3 regions of the Microbacterium sp. FG3 genome follow, and region 1 is predicted to be linked to each of the others. Evidence: predicted binding sites of a transcription regulator. Region 1 holds the regulator's gene; each other region holds the start of a gene.
The links. Region 1 encodes HspR, which represses chaperone genes until heat shock. Its sites were predicted from a motif close to AAGTTGAGTCNNNNNGACTCAACTT; they were not measured.

Region 1 (7,307 bases):
TCTCGCCGTTCACCACGGGGCAACCCACCGGCATCGCCGCGGGGCTACGGTGGGCGCATGCGCGCGATCCGCCGATTCACCGTCCGGCCCGTCCTGCCCGAGCCGCTTGCCGCGCTGGGCGAGCTGGCGGGCAACCTGCGCTGGTGCTGGCACGTCGAGACGCAGGACGTGTTCGCGCACGTCGACGCCGAGCTGTGGGGCCGCACGCAGGATCCGGTGGAGGTGCTCGGGGGCGTCGATCCCGCCCGGCTGGAGCAGCTGGCGCATGACGACGGGTTCCTGGAGCGGCTCGCCCGCGTGCGGGACGACCTGCGCGCCTACCTGGCGGACGACCACTGGTATCAGCGAGACCTCGGCGACGGCCCGCGCGCGATCGCGTACTTCTCGCCCGAGTTCGGCATCGCCGCGGCGCTCCCGCAGTACTCGGGCGGCCTCGGGATCCTCGCGGGCGACCACCTGAAGGCGGCGAGCGACCTGGGCGTGCCGATCATCGGCGTCGGGCTGCTGTACCGGCACGGCTACTTCACGCAGGCGCTCTCGCGCGAGGGGTGGCAGCAGGAGTCGTATCCGCTGCTCGATCCGGACGAGCTGCCGATCAGCCCCCTGCGGGAGGCGGACGGCTCGATCGCCACGGTCTCGCTCGCCATGCCCGGCGGGCCCGACCTGCGCGCGCGGATCTGGGTCGCCCGGGTCGGACGGGTGCCGCTGCTGATGCTCGACACCGACGTCGACGGCAACCCGCAGAACTACGCCGACATCACGGACCGGCTGTACGGCGGGGGCGGCGAGCACCGGCTGCGGCAGGAGCTGCTGCTCGGCGTCGGCGGCGTGCGGGCACTCCGCGCCTACTGCCGGATCACGGGCGCCGCGGAGCCCGAGGTCTATCACACCAACGAGGGCCACGCCGGGTTCCAGGGCCTCGAGCGGATCCGCGAGCTGACGGTGGGGGACGGCGCCCCGGGCCTCGCGTTCGACGACGCGCTGGAGATGTCGCGCGCGTCGACGGTGTTCACGACCCACACGCCGGTGCCCGCGGGCATCGATCGGTTCCCCCGCTCGCTCATCGAGCAGTACTTCGCCACCGACGGCGGCGTGCTCCCGGGCGTGCCGACGGATCGGGTGCTCGCACTCGGCGCCGAGGACTACGAGGGCGGCGACCCCGGCGTCTTCAACATGGCCGTCATGGGCTTCCGGCTCGGCCAGCGCGCCAACGGGGTCTCGACCCTGCACGGCCACGTCAGCCGCGAGATGTTCAACGGCCTGTGGCCGGACTTCGACGAGGCCGAGGTGCCGATCGGGTCGATCACGAACGGCGTCCACGCGCGCACGTGGGTGGCGCGCGAGTTCCTCGACATGTTCGACGAGTCCGGCGCCGACCTCGATGGCGAGGAGGGCGCGCTCACGCGGGCGTTCAACGAGATCGGCTTCGAGCGCATCTGGGCGGCCAAGCACCGCATGCGCGAGCGCCTCGTGATCGACGCGCGGCAGCGGCTGCGCGCGTCGTGGCTGCACCGCGGCGCTGTCGACGCCGAGCTCACCTGGATCGACGACGCCCTCTCGCCCGACGTGCTCACGATCGGCTTCGCCCGGCGAGTCCCCTCGTACAAGCGCCTGACGCTCATGCTGCGCGACCCCGAGCGGCTGAAGGCCCTGCTGCTCGACCCGGAGCGGCCGATCCAGCTCGTCATCGCGGGCAAGTCCCACCCGGCCGACGACGGCGGCAAGGCCCTCATCCAGCAGCTGGTGCGCTTCGCCGACGACCCCGAGGTGCGCCACCGCATCGTCTTCCTGCCGGACTACGAGATCCAGATGGCACAGGCGCTGTACCCCGGCTGCGACGTATGGCTGAACAATCCGCTGCGCCCCTACGAGGCCTGCGGCACGAGCGGCATGAAGGCGGCCCTGAACGGCGGCCTGAACCTGTCGATCCTCGACGGCTGGTGGGACGAGTGGTTCGACGGCGAGAACGGCTGGGCGATCCCCTCGGCCGACGGCGTGGACGACCCCAATCACCGCGACGACCTCGAGGCGGCCGCGCTGTACGAGCTGCTCGAGCGCGAGATCACCCCGAGGTTCTACGACCGCGACGGCGCCGGCATCCCCGTGCGGTGGATGGAGATGATGCGGCACACCCTCGAGTCGCTCGGCCCCAAGGTGCTCGCCTCGCGGATGGTGCGTGACTACGTCAACGCGCTCTACACCCCGGCCGCGCGCAATGCGCGGGCGCTCGGCGCAGACTACGCGGGCGCGATCGAGCTCGCGGCGTGGAAGGGCCGCGTCCGTGCGGCCTGGCCGGGCGTGCGCGTGGAGCACGTGGAGTCCAGCGGCGTCGACGAGGTGGCCGAGGTGGGCGCCACCCTGCGCGTGCGCGCCGACGTCGCGCTGGGCGATCTCACCCCCGACGACGTGCAGGTCCAGCTCATCCACGGCCGGGCCGAGGGCGACGATCAGCTGACGTCGCTGCGGGTGGTTCCGCTCACGCTCGGCGAGCGCTTCGAGGGCTCCCGCGCGGCATTCACGGGCGAGGTCGTGCTGGACCGTGCGGGCCCGTTCGGCTACACCGTGCGGATCGTGCCGGTCCACCCGCTCCTCGCCACGACGACCGAGCTGGGGCTCGCGGCGCTCGCGTAGGGGGCGTGCTCGGTCCGCGACGCGGGCCGGGGGCTCAGTCCGAGCCGTCCTCGAGCGACTGCATCACGACGATCGAACGCGGGCCGACGGGGATCGCCTCGCCGGCGTGGCACACCGTGCCCTCGGCGACCTCCGGATCGGTGGAGAGCACCACCCGGAAGGCCGGCTCCCACTGCTGCGGCATGATGCGCGCATCGATCGCCTCGGCGCCGGAGTTGAACCAGATCAGGAACGACGCGTCGGTGAGCTGCTCGCCGTGCGGCCCGGGCTCGCGCAGCGGCCGGCCCGAGACGTACATGCCGATCGCCCGCTGCGCTCCGTTCCCCCAGTCCTCGTCGGTCATCACGCGCCCGTCGGGGTGCGACCAGGCGAGATCCAGCGGTCCGCCGACGATCGTGGGCTGGCCCTCGAACCAGTGCCGCTGCCGCAGCGCGGGGTGCTCGCGGCGCAGGCGCAGCGCGGCCTTGGTGAACTCGTAGACGTCGAGCCACGCGTTGTCGGCGCTCCAGTCCACCCACGAGATCTCGTTGTCCTGGCAGTAGGCGTTGTTGTTCCCGCCCTGCGTGCGCCCTCGCTCGTCGCCCGCCGTGATCATCGGCACGCCGTTCGACAGGCAGAGCGTGAGCATGAGGTTCGCCGCCTGCCGCCGCCGCAGCGCGACGATCTCGGCGTCATCCGTCTCGCCCTCGACGCCGTAGTTGTGCGAGCGGTTGTTGTCGGTGCCGTCCCGGTTGTCCTCGCCGTTGGCCTCGTTGTGCTTGTGCTCGTACGTGACGAGGTCGCGCACCGTGAAGCCGTCGTGGGCCGTGATGAAGTTGACCGAGTTCGACGCCGAGCGGCCGTCGTCCGCGTACAGGTCGCTCGATCCGGCCAGCCGCGTGGCCACGTTGCGGATCGTGCCCTGCCCGCGCCACCAGTCCCGGATCGTGTCGCGGTACTGGTCGTTCCACTCCGCCCACGGCGACGGCATCTGCCCCACCAGGTAGCCGTCCATCGACACGTCCCACGGCTCGGCGATGAGCTTGACGTGCCGCAGAATCGGATCCTGATCGATCGCGATGAGCAGCGCGCACGCGAAGTCGACGTCGTAGCCCGTGCGGGTGAGCGCGCTCATGAGGTCGAAGCGGAAGCCGTCGACGTGCATCTCGGTGACCCAGTAGCGCAGCGAGTCGAGGATGAGTCGCAGCGCGAGCGGGTTCCACGCGTCGACCGTGTTGCCGCAGCCGGTGACGTCCCAGTAGGTGTCGTCGAAGGCGCCCTCCTCCTCGGGGATGACGCGCTTGTAGAAGCCTCGGTCGTCCAGGCCGCGGAACGACAGCGTCGGGCCGTCCGGCCCCGCCTCGGCGGTGTGGTTGTAGACGACGTCGAGGATGACCTCGATGCCGGCCCGGTGCAGCTCCTTGACCATGCCCTTGAACTCGGTCACCTGGCCGCCGCGGTCCCCCGCCGAGCTGTACGACGCGTCGGGCGCGAAGTACGAGATCGTGTTGTAGCCCCAGTAGTTGCTCAGGCCGCGCTCGAGCAGCGCGGGCTCGGAGAAGAACTGCTGCACGGGCAACAGCTCGACGGCGGTCACGCCGAGGTCGCGCAGGTACTCGATGACGGCCGGCTGCGCGAGGCCCGCGTACGTGCCCCGCAGCGGCTCGGGCACGCGGTCGTGCAGCTTCGTGAAGCCCTTCACGTGCAGCTCGTAGACGACCGTCTCGCGCCACCGGGTGCCGAGCAGCTCGTCGCCCTCCCAGTCGAACGACGGATCGACGACGACGCTGCGGGCCGTGTAGGCCGACGAGTCGGTGTCGTCGCGCGCGGCCGGATCGTCCTCGCGGGCGCCGAAGATCGGCTGCTCGGCGAGGATCGTGCCGCTCGTGGCGAGCCCGTACGGGTCGAGCAGCAGCTTGTGCGGGTTGAAGCGGTACCCGTTCTCCGGATCCCACGGCCCGTCCACGCGGTAGCCGTACCGCTGCCCCGGCGCGATGTCGGGCAGCGCCCCGTGCCAGATGCCGAGGGTCTGCTCGGTGAGCTCGTGCCGCGTCTCGCGGTCGGCGTCGTCGAACAGGCACAGGTCGACGCGCGTGGCGTTGGGCGCGTAGACGGCGAAGTTCGTGCTCTCGGGCGTCCACGTGGCCCCGAGCGGCCATTCCCGCCCCGGCCAGACGGCGGCGGTCTCTCCGAGGCGTGTCCACAGCTGGGGGCTCATGCCCCCCATGATGCCCCGGCTCAGCGGATTGCCGCGCAGGTGCCCGGGGCGGGTCGGCACCGGGCGCGCTACTGCGGCGGGGGCGGCGTCCAGAGCATGAGCTCGGCGCGGCGGCGCACGCGCGTGCCGGCCTTCACCGTGATGACCGATCCGCCCGGCGCCGCCGCGAACACGCGCGCGCCGGGGCGCGAGGCCAGCTCGGCCTCCAGCCGGTCCTCGAGGTCGCGCACGCGGCGGCGCAGGTCGCGCACCTCGTCCTCGAGGTCGAGCACGCGGGCGATCGCGGCGAGGCTCATCCCCTCGCCCGCGAGCCGGGCGACCTCGCGCAGCTGCGCGATGTCGCGCGCCGAGTAGCGCCGCGATCCGCCCCGCGTGCGCCCCGGCACCACCAGGCCGATGCGGTCGTACTGCCGCAGCGTCTGCGGGTGCATGCCGGCCAGCTCGGCGGCGACGGCGATGGCGAAGACCGGCGCGTCCTCGTCGATGTCGTACGCGTCGCTCATCCGTCCCCCTCCTCGCTCTTCCTGCCGCCCTCATCCCCGATCCATCGTCAGCCCCGTGCCCGCGCGAGCAGATCGTCGCGCGGGTTCTCGCGCGGGCCGACCTCGTGGAAGCGCTCGAGCGCCTCGCGCTGCGCCTCGGAGAGGTGCCCGGGAACGACCACCTGCACCTCGGCCAGCAGGTCGCCCGTGCCCTTCTTCGACGCGATGCCCCGGCCCTTCACCCGCAGCACGCGGCCCGACGGCGTGCCCGGCGTGACGCGCAGCCGCACGGCGTCGCCCTCGAGGGTGGGCACCTCGATCGTGGCGCCGAGCGCCGCCTCCGTGAAGGTGATGGGAACGGTCACCCGCAGGTTCAGGCCCTCGCGCGTGAAGACCGGATGCGGGCGCACCGCGACCTCCACGACGATGTCGCCGTTCTCGCCGCCGTCCGGCGACGGGCGGCCGCGGCCGCGCAGGCGGATCTTCTGCCCGTCGGCCACGCCGGCGGGGATCTTGATCTTGAACGGCTTGCCGTCCTCGCTCTGCAGCGTCACGGTCTCGCCCTTCGCCGCCGTGACGAAGTCGATCGTCGTGCGGGCGCGCAGATCCTGCCCCTTGGTGGGGCCGCCGAATCCCTGGAAGCCGCCGGTCGGCTGGCCGAAGCGGCCGGAGCCGAAGCCGGTGCCGCGGCCCTGGTTGAACATCGTGAAGATGTCGTCGAAGTCGGCCGCCGATCCGCGATTCGTCGTGAACCGGCTGAAGACGTCCTCGAAGCCGCCCGCACCCGATCCGCCCGCCGTGAAGCGCGCGCCGGATCCCATGGCGCGGATCTCGTCGTACTCGCGGCGCTGCTCCGCGTCGGAGAGCACCGAGTACGCCTCGCTGATCTCCTTGAACTTCGCCTCGGCCGCCGCGTCGCCCGGATTGGAGTCCGGGTGGTACTGGCGCGCGAGCTTGCGGTACGTCTTCTTGAGCTCGGCGTCGGAGACGTCCTTCGAGACCCCCAGGACCTTGTAGAAGTCCTTGTCGAACCAGTCCTGACTGGCCACGCGCGCCTCCTACTCCGCCGGCACGGCGACCACGACCTTCGCCGGCCGCAGCTCCACGTCGCCCAGGCGGTAGCCCACCTCGACCACCTCGAGGATGGTCGACTCGGTCGTGCCCGGCACGGGCTGCTGGAACACGGCCTCGTGCTGCTGCGGGTCGAACGCGTCACCCGCCGCGCCGTAGGTCACCAGCCCCATGCGCTCGGCGACGGAGCGCAGCTTCTCGGCCACGAGCGCAAACGCGCTGCCCTCCTCGAGGTCGCCGTGCTTGGCGGCGCGGTCGAGGTCGTCGAGCACGGGGAGCAGACTCTTGGCGACCCAGCCCTTGGCCCGGTCGATCTCGAGCTGGCGCTGCTCCTCCGTGCGGCGACGGTAGTTGGCGTACTCTGCCTGCAGGCGCTTGAGGTCGTGCTGCAGCTGCGTCTCGTAGTCGCTGCGCTCGGCCTCGGCCGCCTCGTCGGTCTGCTCGGCGCCGAGGATGTCGTCCACCGTCAGCGACTCGTCTCCCTCGGCGGGCTCGCCCGTCGGGGCGCCCTGGTCCGCAGGGGCACCCTCGGCGCTCTGGTCCGCCTGCGCGTCGGGGCCGGAAGCGCTCGCCTCCGGCCCCTCGGCGCCAGGCTGGACCTCGTCGTTCTCGTCGAAGTCCTTGTCCGCCATGGTTACTTCTTCTCGTCCTCGTCGTCGACGACCTCGGCGTCGATGACGTCCTCGTCCGACTCGCCGCCGGCCTGCTCGCCGGCCGGCGCGCCCTCCGAGGACGCCGCGGCGGCATCCGCCTGCGACTGCGCGTAGATCGCCTCGCCCAGCTTGGCCTGGCTCTCGTTGAGCTTGTCGAACGCGGTCTTCACGGCGTCGTCGTCCTCACCGGCGAGAGCCGCCTTGAGGGCGTCGACGTCGGCCTGCACCGACTCCTTGACGTCGGCGGGCAGCTTGTCGGCGTTCTCCTGGATG
Region 2 (7,307 bases), on a different contig from region 1:
ACGCCGCCACGCTCACGGCGCTCGAGCGCGCGGATCGGATCGTCGCCGTCGCGTCGGCCGATCCGGTCGGCATCGGCCGGTTCATCCGCGCGCACGCCGAGCTGCGCGCGCTCGTCGGGCCCACGCCCGTGCACGTGGTCGTGAACCGGCTGCGCACGGGCGCCCTCGGCGTCGACGCCCGCGGGCAGGTGCGCCGCACGCTGGAGCGCTTCGCCGGCCTCGGCGAGGTCTCGTTCGTCCCGCATGACGGGCGCGCCGCCGACGCCGCGCTGCTGGCCGCGAGGCCGGTGGGCGAGGTCGCGCCGCGCTCGTCGCTGGCTCAGGCGGTGCGGCGCGTGGCCGAGCGGATCGAGGCGCCGACCGCGGCGGCGCGGCACGCTCCCGACGAGGCGAGGCCGGGTCGGCGCGCGCTGCGGCGCCGGGCGGCCTGAGCGACGCGACCGGCGTCTCTCGCCGGCGACTGCGCCCCGGGAAGCGGCGGCGGCCCGCCTAGACTGAAGCGGTGTCGACCCTCAGCGATCTCGTCTCGGCCCAGGGCATCCAGAGCGAATCGGACATCGAATGGCTCCACAAGGTGGCGGCCGACGGCCAGCTGCTGGCCGATCTGTCCTTCGCCGACATCGTGCTGTGGGCGCCGACGGCCGACGACTCGTATCTCGCCGTGGCCCACGTGCGCCCCAGCGGGGCGGCGACGCTGTTCTACCGCGACATCGTGGGGGAGCGCGTGCGCCCGCAGTGGCTGAGCCAGGTGCGCGAGGCCGTCACGACGCAGAGCATCGTCGACTCGTCGTCGCCGGAGTGGTTCGAGGAGACCCCCACGCGCGTGCGCGCGGTCCCGGTCGTGCGCCGCGACGAGGACGGCGGGCGCGTGCTCGGCGTGCTCACGCGCCACAGCAACCTCGGCGAGCTGCGCGCGCCGTCGCGGCAGCAGCTGACGTTCAACGAGTGCGCCGACGAGATCTTCGCGATGATCGCCACCGGCGGCTTCCCCGATGCCGACGCCCCGACGGGCGCGAGGCGGGGCGCGCCGCGCGCGAACGACGGGCTGATCCGGCTCGACGCCGACGGCGTCGTCACGTTCGCGAGCCCCAACGCGCTCTCGGCGTTCACCCGCCTCGGCTTCGGCGACGAGCTCGAGGGCGAGTCGCTCGCCGAGGTCACGGCGGCGCTCTCCGACGCCTCGATCGACGCCGACGAGTCGCTGCCGGTCGTGGCGTCGGGTCGCGCCCCGTGGCGCACCGACATCCACGCGCGCGGCGTGGCCGTGGCGCTGCGCACCATCCCGCTCAGCGAGAACGGCAGGCGCACCGGCGCCATCGTGCTCTCGCGCGACGTGACGGAGCTGCGCAACCAGGAGCAGGAGATCCTGACGAAGGACGCCACGATTCGCGAGATCCATCACCGCGTCAAGAACAACCTGCAGACGGTGGCCTCGCTGCTGCGGATCCAGGCCCGCCGCACGCCGTCCGACGAGGCGCGCGACGCGCTGGGGCAGGCGATGCGCCGCGTGGCGTCGATTGCCGTCGTGCACGACACCCTCTCGGAGGGTCTGAGCCAGAACGTCGACTTCGACGTGGTGTTCGATCGCGTGCTGCGCCTGGTGGCGGAGGTGGCCGCGGCGCCGAACACGCTCGCGCGCACGCACCGCAGCGGCGAGTTCGGGGTGCTGCCGAGCAAGTACGCGACGCCGCTGGCGCTCGCGCTCACCGAGATCGTCACCAACGCGGTCGAGCACGGTCTGAAGGACTCGGACGGCGACGTGGAGATCAGCGCGGACCGCAGCGAGGAGCGCCTCGAGGTGCGGGTGCGCGACACCGGCGCTGGCCTGCCGGCCGGTCAGGTGGGCAGGGGACTGGGCACGCAGATCGTTCGGACGCTCATCCAGGGCGAGCTGGGCGGCTCGATCGACTGGACCTCACCCGACGGGGGAGGCACCGACGTGATCGTCGACATCCCGCTGCGCTGGATCGGGCGCTGACGCCGGGCGCGAAAAACGGCCCCCGGCGACAGGGGCCGTGATCGCGCGGGTGTGCCGCGGTGTCAGCTGGCGCGGCGGGCGCGGGCGGCGCGGCGCTTCAGGGCGCGGCGCTCGTCCTCGCTGAGGCCGCCCCACACGCCCGAGTCCTGGCCGGTCTCGAGGGCGTACTGCAGGCACACCTCGGTGACGGTGCAGCGGGCGCAGACGGACTTCGCCTTCTCGATCTGGTCGATGGCCGGCCCGGTGTTCCCGACGGGGAAGAAGAGCTCGGGGTCGACGGTGAGGCAGGCGGCCTTGTCGCGCCAGTCCATGGTGGTGCTCCTAGATGTGGTGGGAAAACAGATGCGATTCCAGCGGCTGTTCGGGTGAGCACTACGCTGGGATATGCCGCGAGCGCTGCTCGCTCCCACCACGTTGTGGGGAAACATACCGTTAACAAGTCTCTTACAGATGGAGACGTGAGTCAACGGTTTCTGAATGGATCAAGAATCGGAACGCCCATGACGACCCCCTCCGGCACCCCCGTTCCCGCGCGCCTGGCGGCCGCGCTGCTCGCGCTGGAGGCCCTCGCCCTGCTGGTGCTGGCGGGCTGGCAGGTGGTCGCGATGCTCGGTGGCGACACGGCGTCGCTGCCGACGGCGATCGCGCTCCTGGTCTTCACGATCGTGGCTGCGGGCGGCGTCGGAGCGTTCGCCTACGCGGTGCTCACCGACCGGTCCTGGGGCCGATCCGGCGGCATCGTGACGCAGCTGCTCGTGCTCGCGGTGGCGCTGGGGGCGCTCACCGGTCAGTACGCCCATCCGCTCGTCGCGCTCGTCTTGGCCGTGCCCGCGGTGATCGGGCTCGTGCTCATCGCGCGGGCGGCGAAGGCCGCCGCTCCCGAGGCGGGACGCTAGCCCCCTCTGCCAGCTCGCGCGCCAGCAACGCGGCACCCGCCACGGCCGCGGGCATCACGGCGATCGCGCCGCCGGGCACGAGGAAGCACAGCTGCGTCGCGACGCCGAAACCGAGCATCCGCCCGCGGGATCCGCGCCGCAGGCGACGGCGGCCGGCCGCGCCGATGCCGCGCGCCGTCAGTCCGCGCTGCGTGAGCTCGTCGGCCAGCGTCCAGCCGGTGAGGCCGACGCCGAGCACGGCCGCGAGCGCCGTGCCCGCGACCGGGATGAGGCCGAGCAGCAGCGTCAGCAGCGCGATGCCGGCGCCGCGGGCCACGAGCGAGACCGCGTCTCCCGCCGCGCGCCACAGCGAGTAGCGGGACTCGGGGACGCCGCCGCCGGTGTCGCGCTCGACGGAGGACCAGATCCGCTGGTACGCGGGCTCGCCCACGAGCAGCACGACGGCGGTGAACGTCGCGATGGCGAGCGCGATCGCGCCGGCGAGCACCGCGAGCGCGACGAGGACGCGCAGCGCGCCCGCCCAGAACGCATCCCAGCCCGCGGCGAAGGGCGTCATCCACTCCACGAGGCCCGGCAGCGCGAAGCCGAGCGCCAGGAGGGCGGCCGAGAACACCACCGCCACGACGGCGGCGGGCACGAGCCCGGTGGCCATCAGCCCCGGTCGCGCCCGCCACCAGGCGAAGCCGCGGCCCAGCGTCGCCACGCCCCGCCAGAACTCCCGCATGGGGTCAGTCTAGGAACGGCTCACGCGAAGGCGAACAGGAACGGGAACGCGAGGGCGACCACGGCCGCCCACGCCGGGTAGAGCGGCAGGAACGAGGTCTGCCAGCGCTCCAGCGCCGCGAACCCCTCCCGGTGGCGCAGGAAGCGCAGCGTGAGCCACGCCTGCCCGGCCAGGTGCACGAGCAGCAGCAGGTTGAGCCCGAGCGCAGCGGTCTTGTTGGCGCTCACGCCGAACTCCGCGATCCGGGTGATCATGGCCGTCAGCGCGACGAGGTCGACCGCGATCGCGATGACGAGCATGCCCAGCTGCAGAGCGTCGAACGGCCCGGCCGGCGCGAGCGCCTCGCGCGCGGAGATCGTGTAGAGGGTCAGTGCGAGCACGAGGATGAGCACGCCGTCCATGAGGATCAGCAGCTCCCGGTCGACGAGGGCGAGCGAGCCCGCCGTGGCGAGGGCGGCGAGCATCCACAGCAGCGCGAGCGTGACGATCGGCGTGAACACGCGCGTGAGCACGGGCACGATGTTCTCGATCACGTTCTGCTTCGCCTCGACGAGCCACGCGGCCACGAGCACGGCACCCGGCACGCACACCCGCGGGATCGCGCCGATCGCGACGGTCGTGTCCGTGCCGGTCAGCGAGAGCACGGCGCTCGTGAGGCCGATCAGCACGCCGCCGCCGAGGGCGAGCAGCACGAAGTACACGGCGAACTCGCCCGTGAACCGCACGAAATCCATCCGCGCCGCGTGGTCGCGCCAGCGCCCCGCCGCATACGCGATGCCCACGAGCCCCCACGCGACGATCGGCAGGTGGATGGTCGTGAGCAGCTCCGTCGCCCCGACCCCCGTCGCGCTGGGGAACGGCATCAGGGCCTGCGTCGCGACGAGCACGCCGAACACGACGGCCAGCGCCACGGTCGTGCGCGGGGCCGGCCGGCGCTTCCACACGAAGTACGCCGCGAGGAACGCGAGCACCAGGGTCGGCAGCACGCGGAACAGCGCCGCATTGGCCTCGACGCCGCCGAGCGGCGCGCCGTAGGAGAACAGCTGGATGAGCGCGAGAACGGTGAGGCCGGCGGCGGCGCCGAGCCCGATCGCGACGATGGGCTCGCGGCGATCCGCCGCGAGCCCATCGGCCGCCGTCAGCTGCTTCCACATCCGCTCGGTGTGCTCGCGGGCGAACTCGCGCGAGATCGCGTCGGTGCCGCCCATCCGCCGGATCGCGACGAGGAAGGCCTCGTCGTCGGCCAGTCCCGCCGCGGAGAGGTCGTCGATCTGCGCGCGCAGGTGATCCTCGAGCTCGTCCAGATCGGCGGCGGCGATCGCGCGGTGCCGCTGCAGGTAGCCGCGCCACTGGGCGATCTGCTCCTCGACCTCCGCCCGCGGCGCCATCACGCCCACGCTCCCGCGGTCGTGCCTGCCGCGTTCGGGCCGGCGGGGCGGGCCTCCCAGACGTTCCGCATGACGTCGGCCACGACCTCCCACTGCGCCCGGCGCTCCTCGAGCAGGGCGCGGCCGGCGTCCGTGATCGCGTAGTGCTTGCGGCGACGCCCCGTCTCCGAGGTGCCCCACGTGGCGGACAGCAGGCCCGCCCGCTCGAGCCGGTGCAGCAGCGGATAGAGCATGCCGTCCGTCCACTCCATCCGGCCGCCCGACAGCTCGCTCACGCGCTTCAGGATCGCGTAGCCGTACAGCTCGCCGTCGGCGAGGATGCCGAGCACGAGCGGGGTGGCGGAGGCCGCCACGAGGTCCTTGTCGATGCGCATGCGCGCCTCCGTTCATCCCTTGTACCTCTAGGTAATCGAACCTAGCGCATCTAGGTATGGATTCGGGCTGGGAATAGGCCGGGATGCGGCGCCGTTCAACTTGATACAACCGCACTCAACTTCTAAAGTTGATGGCGAACCGCTCAAGTTTTAGGAGACAAGGAATGGCCGACTTCCCCCAGGACGGTCTCGGCGCGTTCGACGAGTTCCTCGCGCGCTACCTGCAGGGTGAGCGCGCCCGCTCGGCGCGGTCGATCGACCTCAGCCGCTTCCTCAGCGCGCGCACGCAGAGCCTGCTGCAGCGCGCCGCCGCGTTCGCGCACGCCCGCGGCCAGCAGGAGATGGACGCCCTCCACGTGCTGCGCGTGCTCCTCGACGACGACACGGTCGCCCGGGCGGTCGCGCGCGTCGGCGCCGAACTCGACGCGCTGCGCTCCGAGACGGAGCAGCGCCTGCCGCAGGAGAGCCTCCCCGTCCACAGCGACGAGGCGGTGATCACCCCCGCCGTGCAGCGCGCGATGTTCCACGCGTACCAGGTGGCGCGCTCCGCGGGCGCGACCTACATCGATCCGGAGCACGTGTTCTTCGCGCTCGTGCTGGCGCAGGACTCGCCCGCCGGGCAGATCCTCTCGCGCGCCGGCGTGACGCCCGAGGCGCTCACGCAGGGCGCCCGCGAGGCCGTCTCGCCGCAGGGCGCGCCGGAGGAGGCGCCGTCCGGCGGCGGATCGATGCTCGAGAAGTACGGCGTCGACCTGACCGCGCGCGCCGAGGCCGGGGAGCTCGACCCCGTGATCGGCCGGGCCGACGAGATCGAGCAGACCATCGAGATCCTCTCGCGCCGCACCAAGAACAACCCCGTGCTCGTCGGTGAGGCCGGCGTGGGCAAGACCGCCATCGTCGAGGGCCTGGCCCGCGCGATCGTGGCGGGCGAGGTGCCCGAGCAGCTGCGCAGCAAGCGCGTCATCGCGCTCGATCTGCCCGGCATGCTCGCCGGCACGCGCTTCCGCGGCGACTTCGAGGAGCGCCTCACCAAGACGATCGACGAGGTCGCCGAGCACCGCGGCGAGCTGATCCTGTTCCTCGACGAGATCCACACGCTCGTCGGCGCGGGCGGCGGCGGTGAGGGCGCCATGGACGCCGGCAACATCCTCAAGCCGCGCCTCGCGCGCGGCGAGCTGCACCTCGTCGGCGCCACGACGCTGAAGGAATACCGCACGATCGAGAAGGACGCCGCGCTGGAGCGCCGCTTCCAGCCGGTGCGCGTGGGTGAGCCGTCGATCGCCGACGCGGTCGAGATCCTGCGCGGCCTGCGCCCGGCGTACGAGGAGCACCACGGTGTGACGTACACCGACGACGCGCTGCGCGCCGCCGTGGAGCTGAGCGACCGCTACCTCACGGAGCGCGTGCTGCCCGACAAGGCCATCGACCTCATCGACCAGGCGGGCGCCCGACTGCGGCTGCGCCTGGGCGTGCCGGTCGACACCGCCGCGCTCATGGAGCGGCTCGCCACGCTCGAGTCCGAGAAGAACGCCGCCGTCGCCGCCGAGCGGTACGAGGAGGCCTCACGCCTGCGCGACGAGATCGCCGACGTCCAGCGCCGCCTCGACGAGGCCGCCACGAGCGGCGCGCCCGCGGGCGCGGTCGTGGACGAGCCCGAGATCGCGGCCGTCGTGAGCCGCGCCACGGGCATCCCCGCCAGCCGGATCACCGAGACCGAGCGGGCGCGCCTGGCCGGCCTGGAGGACGAGCTGCACGCGCGCGTCATCGGCCAGGACGACGCCGTGCGCGCGGTCGCGCGGTCGGTGCGCCGCAGCCGCACCGGCATGGGCGATGCCCGCCGCCCCGTCGGCTCGTTCCTGTTCCTCGGCCCCACCGGCGTCGGCAAGACCGAGCTGGCGAAGGCCCTCGCGGCGAGCCTGTTCGACGACGAGGGCGCGATCGTCCGCT
Region 3 (7,307 bases), on a different contig from region 1:
GGTGAGCCCGAGTGTTATGAGCCGCGCGCACTCGCTCGGCCAGCTGTTCAACTCGAATCTCGTCTTCGACGCGAGCGGCGAGCTTGTCAACCACCGCCGCAAGCTCGTGGCGACGTATCACGAGCGCCTCACGTGGCCCCACGGAGATGCCCACGATCTCAAGCCCGTCGACCTGGGCGGATGGAACCTCGGCGCGCTCATCTGCGGTGAGAACACCAACACGCTCGCGCGCTATGCGCTGCTGGCGCAGGGCGAGCGCCTGCATATCGCGACTTATCCGTCGACATGGCCGTTCGACGGGAGCCCGGACCGCGCCGACTACGATCTGGCCGAGAGCATCCGCATCCGCTCGGCGGCGCACTGCTTCGAGGGCAAGGTGTTCAATATCGTCGCCGCGACGGCGCTGGACGACGCGGCGGTCGACGCGACGGCGCGCGGCGATGCGGAGATCGAGGCGCGTATCCGCTCCTCCCGCACTATCTCGCTCATCCTCGGGCCGTCAGGCGAGGTGCTCGCGGGTCCGCCATCCGAGAACGAGGAGATCCTCTACGCGACGATCGACTTGGGCGACGAGATCATCCCCCAAGAAGGCGCAGGACATCGTCGGCACCTACAACCGTTTCGACGTGTTCCAGGTGACGATGGGCCAGGCGCGCCAGGTGCCGTTGCGCATCACCTCGCGCGACGAGGCCGACCGCGAGGCGGTGCAGCTGTGAGCGTCGTGACCGAGACGCCCACGGCCGAGCAGGGGTCGGCGAAGCACGGCAAGAACGCCCTGTTCGGGGCGATGTTCGGCTTCTTCGCCGACATGTACGACATCTATCTGCCGGTCGTCGCCCTAGCTCCCGCGATGGTGTACTTCCAGCCGGAAGACTCGTCGACGATCGACACAGCGGTCTTCGCCGCGCTTATCTTTACCGCGTCGATCCTGGGCCGACCGCTGGGGTCGCTGATCTTCGGGCCGCTGGGCGACCGCATCGGGCGCCGCACCACGACCCTCATCGCCGCCGGCGGATCGGCCGTCTGCACGGGAATAATGTGCGTCATGCCGGGCTACGCGGCCATCGGCATCTGGGCGCTGGTGATGCTCGTCGTCCTGCGCCTGCTCGACGGGGTCTTCCTCGGCGGCGAGTACACGGCGGCCAACCCGCTCGCGATGGAGCACGCGCCGAAGCACCGCCGCGGCGTGTACGGCTCGCTCATCAACATGGGGTTCCCGCTGTCGCTTGCGTTCATCACGGTCGTGACGATGATTACGCTGCACTTCCTTCCTGCGGGTGACGCCTTCTCAGCGTATGCGGTGTGGGGCTGGCGGATTCCCTTTGTCATCGGCTTCATTCTGTGTCTGGCGCTGTTCATCGCGTACCTGCGTGCAGTGCCGGAATCGGAGCTGTGGGCCACGGAGGACAAGCCGAAGGGGCCGATCATCGGTCAGCTGTTCGCTCCCGGGTTGCGGCGGGTGTTCCTGCTCGCGTGCGTCACCGTCACGGGCCTGTGGTTCTCGATGAACGGAACGGTCGGCGTCTTCGCCGGGCACTTCCAGGGTCTCGGGGTTGACACGGGAACCACGAATGCAATCATTCTCGTCGCCTCGACGATCAGTGCTGCGCTCTTCCCGGTGGTCGGACATCTGAGCCAGCGCCTCGGGCGTCGCAGGGTGATCCTCGCGATCGGCACAGTGATCCTGATCCTGGGCACCGGCGGGATGGTGCTCGCGGTCGCGACCGTCGGCACGGCGCTGATGGCGGTCAGTGCGGTGCTGATGCTCATCTCTGGGTTCCTGATCTGGGCCACAATCACGGCGTTCCTCATCGAGCTGTTCCCTACGCACATCCGTGCCACCGGGTATGGGATCGCTTACGCCATCCCGAGCATCGTTCCCGCGTTCTACGCGTACTACATGGTCTGGATGGACGGAGTCCTGCCGTACGAGTACACGCCGGCCGTGATCATCGCGCTGGGCGGTCTGCTGATAGTGGGCGGCTCCGCCTCAATCCGCGACGCGCGCGATAAGGACCTCGCCGACATCTGAATCGCTGTGACGGGCGCGGGTACCGGCCGTACCCGCGCCCGTGACGCGGCGTCATCTTCGACGGCGGCCCAGGCGGAGATTGGAGAGGATGGCGGCATGTCGATCCGTCCCGATGCCGATTCCATCGCGCCTGCCGTGTAAGTGCTGCACGACAGCGCTGGGTGGATCCCACCGCTGCGCGAGGCGTTCGACGAGCGCGATCGCCCTCGTCGCGATCGCCCAGGTTGGCGTGCTCACAGGAGGTGGGCGGCTGCGTTCCGCCTCATCGACCCTGTGGGCGCTGTCGGGTGGATCCGCGTCGCCGGGGCCGCTCGGGGTCGCCCTCACCGGCGACCTGATGCGCTTCACCGGTCCCGAGCGCAGCATCGGCTTCCGCTGGTTCAGCGATCCCGCCTCCCGCGCCCTGTACGCGCCCGAGGACCATGCCTTCCTGTCGCGGCTGTGGGCCTCGGGGCTGCGCGAGGTCGTCTCGCGCCGCGGCCCCGCCTCGCGCGCCGCGCGCCTGGCCGAGCTGCTGCTCGCGCGCAGCGCGGAGTTCCGCGAGGTCTGGGAACGGCACGAGGTCGGCCTGCGCCCGGGCGAGACCAAGCGGTTCGTGCACCCCGCGCTCGGCGCCATGGAGCTGACCTGCCAGAACCTCGTCGATCCGTTCTCGTCGCAGTCGCTCCTCGTCTACACGGCCGCGCCCGGCAGCGAGAGCCACGACAAGCTCGCCCTGCTCTCGACCCTCGCGCCCCGCGCGGTGCACTGATCCCGGCGCGGGCGCTCAGGCCGGGGCACGCTGCGCGCGGCGGATCACCACGCGGCCGCGCCCCGGAGGATGGTCGGACACGCGAGCGCGCGAAGGAGGGGCGGCACCCGGGGGATGCCGCCCCTCCTCGCGTGGGGGTTTCCGGCGTGCGATCAGGCCGCGATCGCCGGGGCGTCGCTGCCGTGCTGGATCTCGATCTTGCGGGGCTTGGCCTTCTCGCTGATCGGGATGAGCACGCTGAGCACGCCGTTCTCGTACCGGGCCGAGATCGCCTCGGTGTCGATGCCCTGGCCGAGATTCAGCTGACGCAGGAAGGTGCCCGAGGCACGCTCGCGGGTGATCCACGAGACGCCCTCGTCGCTGCGCACGGTCCGCTCGGCGCGGATCGTGAGCACCTGACCGTCGACGTCGATGTCCACGCTGCCGGGATCGATCCCCGGCAGGTCGGCGCTGAGAACGTAGTGATCGCCGTCGCGGTACAGGTCCATCGGCATCAGCCGCGGCCCCTGACGGTCGAGCATCTGCTGGGCGACGCGGTCCAGCTCGCGGAACGGATCGAAGAACATCGCCATGGTGATCGTCCTCCTTCTGTCTGGCGCTGTTCACCTCACAGAATCGAGTCGGATCGACTCACTTCGATTATTAGCACTCTCGGGGTGAGAGTGCCAACTTCACAGCGATCTCGAAGCTGCGCGGCTCAGCGGCCGAAGATGCCGATCACGTTGAGGGCGAACCACGCGATCGCGAGGAGCGCGACCACGACACCCGCCGACGACCATCCCTTCTTCAGACGCCGCCCGGGCTCGGCGACGCCGGGTGCCGGCGCCGGCGGCGCGACGACGGCCTCGTCGCCGAAGGGCAGGGTCTCTCCGGGGGCGACGGCGGCGCGGGCGACGGCGGCGGACGGGTCGGCCCCCGCCGCGAGCCGCTCGTCCCGCCACCGACCCCACTGAGCGAGCTTGTCCATGAGGGCCGCGACCACCGAGAACAGCCATGCCCAGGTGCGCGGATCGAGCGTCGAGACGTTCCGTCGGGTGTAGAGGAAGAGCCAGTCGTCGACGATCTCGACGTCGAGCTGCCCGGCGTGGTCGATGAACCGCGCCATGATGTCGGGCGTGAACAGGTACAGCGCGTCGCGCTCGTAGCCCTGCGGGCAGTACAGCGCGAAGTGGCGGTCGAAGTCGCCCTCCAGGCTCAGGCGCTGATCGCGGTCGAAGGTCGTGGGCAGGTTGGAGCCGAACACGCTGTTGTTGCCGAGCGCGTCGAGCACGATGTGCGGCAGCGGGGCGTCGAGGTGGATCGCCACGTAGCCCCAGCGGTGCGTGGTGCGGTTCTTGCCCGATCCGGTCGTGTAGCGGTAGTTGCCGAACTCGACGAAGCGCGGGTGCTCGCCGCGCACCCGGCCGGTGGCCTGGCGCGAGTTGCCGCGGTTGAAGATCATGCCGGGAAGGCGCGGATCCTCGGCTCGGGGCAGGTAGCGCATTCCGTTGGCGCGGGCGAAGTGGTCGAGCCGGTATGCGGCCTCGGGGGAGCCGATCGCGCCGCGCACGACGGCGACGATCATGATGATCGGCACGGCGAGGAACAGCAGCGGCACGAGCACGAACGCCGGCGACGGCCGGTCCCCGGAGAAGGCGCCCCCGATCAGCGGCAGCATCGCCAGCCCGACGACGAGGAAGACCGACGCGAACGCGATCATGCCGGCGACGAGGCAGCCCTGGCCCGTGCCGACGCCGTTCGCGCGCTGCTGCGCCCGCCACGCCTTCACGGCGGCGCGGTCCACGGGATCGACGAGCGGCCGCGCGTCGAAGCGATAGGCGGAGGGCGACGGCTGGCTCACCCTGCCACCGTACGACAGCCGGCCCGCGCGCCGCGGGCGGATCCGCGCCTTCTGCGTCGGCGCCCGGGGTGGCACGATCGGGGCATGCTGACGCTGAGCGGGCAGGAGGCGCGGCGCATCGCGGTGCGCGCGCAGTTCCTCGACGCGTACCGGCCGCAGTCGCTGCTCGAGGTCATGGATCAGCTCGCGGGCGTGCAGATCGATCCGACCACCGCGGTCGCGCGCAGCCAGGAGCTCGTGCTGTGGTCGCGCCTCGGCGACGCCTTCGCGCCGGCCGACCTCACCCACGCCCTCGAGGTGGAGCGCACGGTGGCTGAGCACGTCACGCTGCTGCGCCCGATGGCCGACATGGGCGTCGTGCTCGCGGTCGCGGACGAGTGGGTGAATCCCGCGACGAGCGCCTGGGTCGAGGCGAACGCGGCGTTCCGCGACCGGATCCTGGCGCGGCTGCGTGCGGACGGCCCCCAGACGACGGCCACGCTGCCGAACGACCCCGAGGTGCCGTACGCCTCCACCGGCTGGGACGACGAGCGCAACACCGGGCGGATGCTCGAGGTGCTGTGCCTGCGCGGCGAGGTCGCGGTCGCCGGGCGGGAGGGCCGCCGGCGCCTGTGGGATCTCGCCGAGCGCGTGTACCCGGCCGACCTGCACGTGCAGTCGCCGGACGAGGCCCGCGCGATCCGCGACGAGCGCCGCCTGCTGTCGCTCGGCATCGCCCGCGAGAAGCCGCTGCGTTCCCCGGCGGAGCCCTCGCCGCTCGGCCCGATCGGGCTCGAGGCCGTGGTCGAGGGCGTCGAGGGCACGTGGCGCGTGCATCCGGACGTGCTCGGCGCCGAGTGGGCGGGGGATCGGGCGGCGCTGCTGTCGCCGTTCGACCGGATGGTCTACGCCCGCGACCGGGCGCGCGACCTGTTCGGCTTCGAGTACGTGCTCGAGATGTACAAGCCCGCCGCCCAGCGGCGCTGGGGCTACTTCGCGCTGCCGATCCTCTTGGGCGACCGCCTCATCGGCAAGCTCGACGCGAAGGCCGACCGCAAGAAGGGCGTGCTCACGGTGAACGCGATCCACGAGGACGTGCCGTTGTCGCCGGCCGACGCCGACGCCGTCGACGCCGAGCTCGAGGCGCTCGCCGACTGGCTGGGTCTCGAGCTGCGGCGCTGACTCAGGCGCGATCGATCAGGGTGTCGGCGAGGCGGTCGATCTCGGCCGCGGTCATCCCGTGCGCGATCAGGTAGTCGGTGATCGAACCGTGGCGGGCGTCGATCCGCGCGAGCGTCGCCTCGAGCACGGCGGCGGGGCTCGCGGTGACGAGCCCCACGATCTCGGGGGTCGGATCGATGCCCCTGGCGCGGATGGCGGCGAGCATCTGGTCGGCCCACTCGCCGCGCAGGTTGGCCTCGGTCAGCGCGTAGTCGGCGACCACGTCCTCGCGGGCCACGCCCACCGCCGACAGCGCGAGCGCGATGACGAGCCCCGTGCGATCCTTCCCCGCCGTGCAGTGCACGAGCACCGCCTCGTGCGGTGCCGTGCCCGCGATCACGCGCACCGCGGCCGCCAGCGCCTCGCCCCGCTCGTCGACGATGTGCTCGTAGACCCGCGCGATGCCGGAGGCCGCGGCCGAGACGGGCGCCGCCCCCGCGAAGACGGGCAGATGATGCACGGTGATCGGCAGCTCGGCGAGGGCGCTGGGTGCGGCCTCCAGCTCCATCGCGCTGCGGAGGTCGACGACGTGGGCGATGCCGAGCCCCACCAGGTGCTGCCGCGTCACCTCGTCGATGCGGTGCAGGGCGTCCGAGCGGAACAGCTTGCCCCAGCGCACCGTGCCCGCGGCGGTGTCGTACCCGCCGGCATCTCGGAAGTTGTACAGCCCGGGCAGGCGGTGGTGGCGCTGCGGGGAGGGGGCGATCTCGTCCATGCTCTGCTGTCTATCACGCCGGAGCCCGCCGGGTCAGGCCGCGTCGGCCGCCCACGTGTCGGGGGTGCCGATGCGGGTGAGCGGGCGGAAGAGCGACAGGGCGATCGCGACGGCGACGAGCGTGAGCGCCAGCACGAGGAGCGCGGTGGCCAGGCCGGCGCCCGCGAGCAGGCCGGAGCCGACCAGCGGTGCGAGGGGGAACGAGGCGGCGCCCGAGAGCGCGGCGACCGACGAGAAGCGGCCCTGCATCTGCTCGGGGGTGATGACGGCGGCGTACGAGAAGATCGACGCGTTCAGCGCCGGCGCGAGAAGGTAGGCGACGGTGTAGCAGGCGAGGATCGCGCCGTAGGTGGGGAAGATCGCCATGGCGAGGAACGACAGCGACATCACGGCCATGCACGCGGGCACGATCGTGCCCGTGCGCACCCGCTTCACGAGCACCGGCGCGAGGAACGATCCCGCCAGCAGCGAGGCGCCGATCATCGTGCTGAGCAGGCCGATGAGGAACGGATCGGTGCCGCGCTCGGCCAGGTCGAGCGTCACGGCGATCGTCGAGCCGTTGCTCGCGGTGTTCAGCACGATCGCGAGCGCGATCATGACCACGAACAGGGGCTGCGAGCCGACGTAGCGCAGGCCCTCGGCGAGCGCCTTGAGCGGGTGCGTGCTGCGCGCCTCGGCGAGGTCGCCGTTCAGCGGCCGGCGGATGAGGATGGCGCCGACCGCGGCGACGAGGTGAGCTCGCGCGCGACCGGCGCGACCGCGTGTGGAA

Region 2: the regulator HspR is predicted to act here: its motif matches at 5,458-5,482, upstream of ACODR5_RS12015 (ATP-dependent Clp protease ATP-binding subunit).
Region 3: the regulator HspR is predicted to act here: its motif matches at 3,396-3,420, upstream of ACODR5_RS03210 (Hsp20/alpha crystallin family protein).

Annotation. Positions count from the first base shown of each region.
Region 1 is NZ_JBMDJT010000023.1:23,260-30,566, reverse strand. It holds gene glgP (alpha-glucan family phosphorylase) at 58-2,631, shown strand; gene glgX (glycogen debranching protein GlgX) at 2,666-4,828, opposite strand; gene ACODR5_RS08995 (heat shock protein transcriptional repressor HspR) at 4,897-5,331, opposite strand; gene ACODR5_RS08990 (DnaJ C-terminal domain-containing protein) at 5,379-6,359, opposite strand; gene ACODR5_RS08985 (nucleotide exchange factor GrpE) at 6,369-7,013, opposite strand; gene dnaK (molecular chaperone DnaK) at 7,016-7,307, opposite strand, start outside.
Region 2 is NZ_JBMDJT010000043.1:4,797-12,103, forward strand. It holds gene ACODR5_RS11980 (CpaE/TadZ family protein) at 1-431, shown strand, start outside; gene ACODR5_RS11985 (sensor histidine kinase) at 503-1,978, shown strand; gene ACODR5_RS11990 (WhiB family transcriptional regulator) at 2,041-2,289, opposite strand; gene ACODR5_RS11995 (histidine kinase) at 2,479-2,874, shown strand; gene ACODR5_RS12000 (EI24 domain-containing protein) at 2,828-3,598, opposite strand; gene ACODR5_RS12005 (permease prefix domain 1-containing protein) at 3,619-4,986, opposite strand; gene ACODR5_RS12010 (PadR family transcriptional regulator) at 4,986-5,360, opposite strand; gene ACODR5_RS12015 (ATP-dependent Clp protease ATP-binding subunit) at 5,525-7,307, shown strand, end outside.
Region 3 is NZ_JBMDJT010000005.1:84,645-91,951, forward strand. It holds gene ACODR5_RS03195 (TrmB family transcriptional regulator) at 1-51, opposite strand, end outside; gene ACODR5_RS03200 (MFS transporter) at 17-2,032, shown strand; gene ACODR5_RS03205 (MmyB family transcriptional regulator) at 2,262-2,783, shown strand; gene ACODR5_RS03210 (Hsp20/alpha crystallin family protein) at 2,936-3,355, opposite strand; gene ACODR5_RS03215 (hypothetical protein) at 3,481-4,623, opposite strand; gene ACODR5_RS03220 (DNA glycosylase AlkZ-like family protein) at 4,708-5,784, shown strand; gene ACODR5_RS03225 (tyrosine-protein phosphatase) at 5,786-6,538, opposite strand; gene ACODR5_RS03230 (MFS transporter) at 6,572-7,141, opposite strand.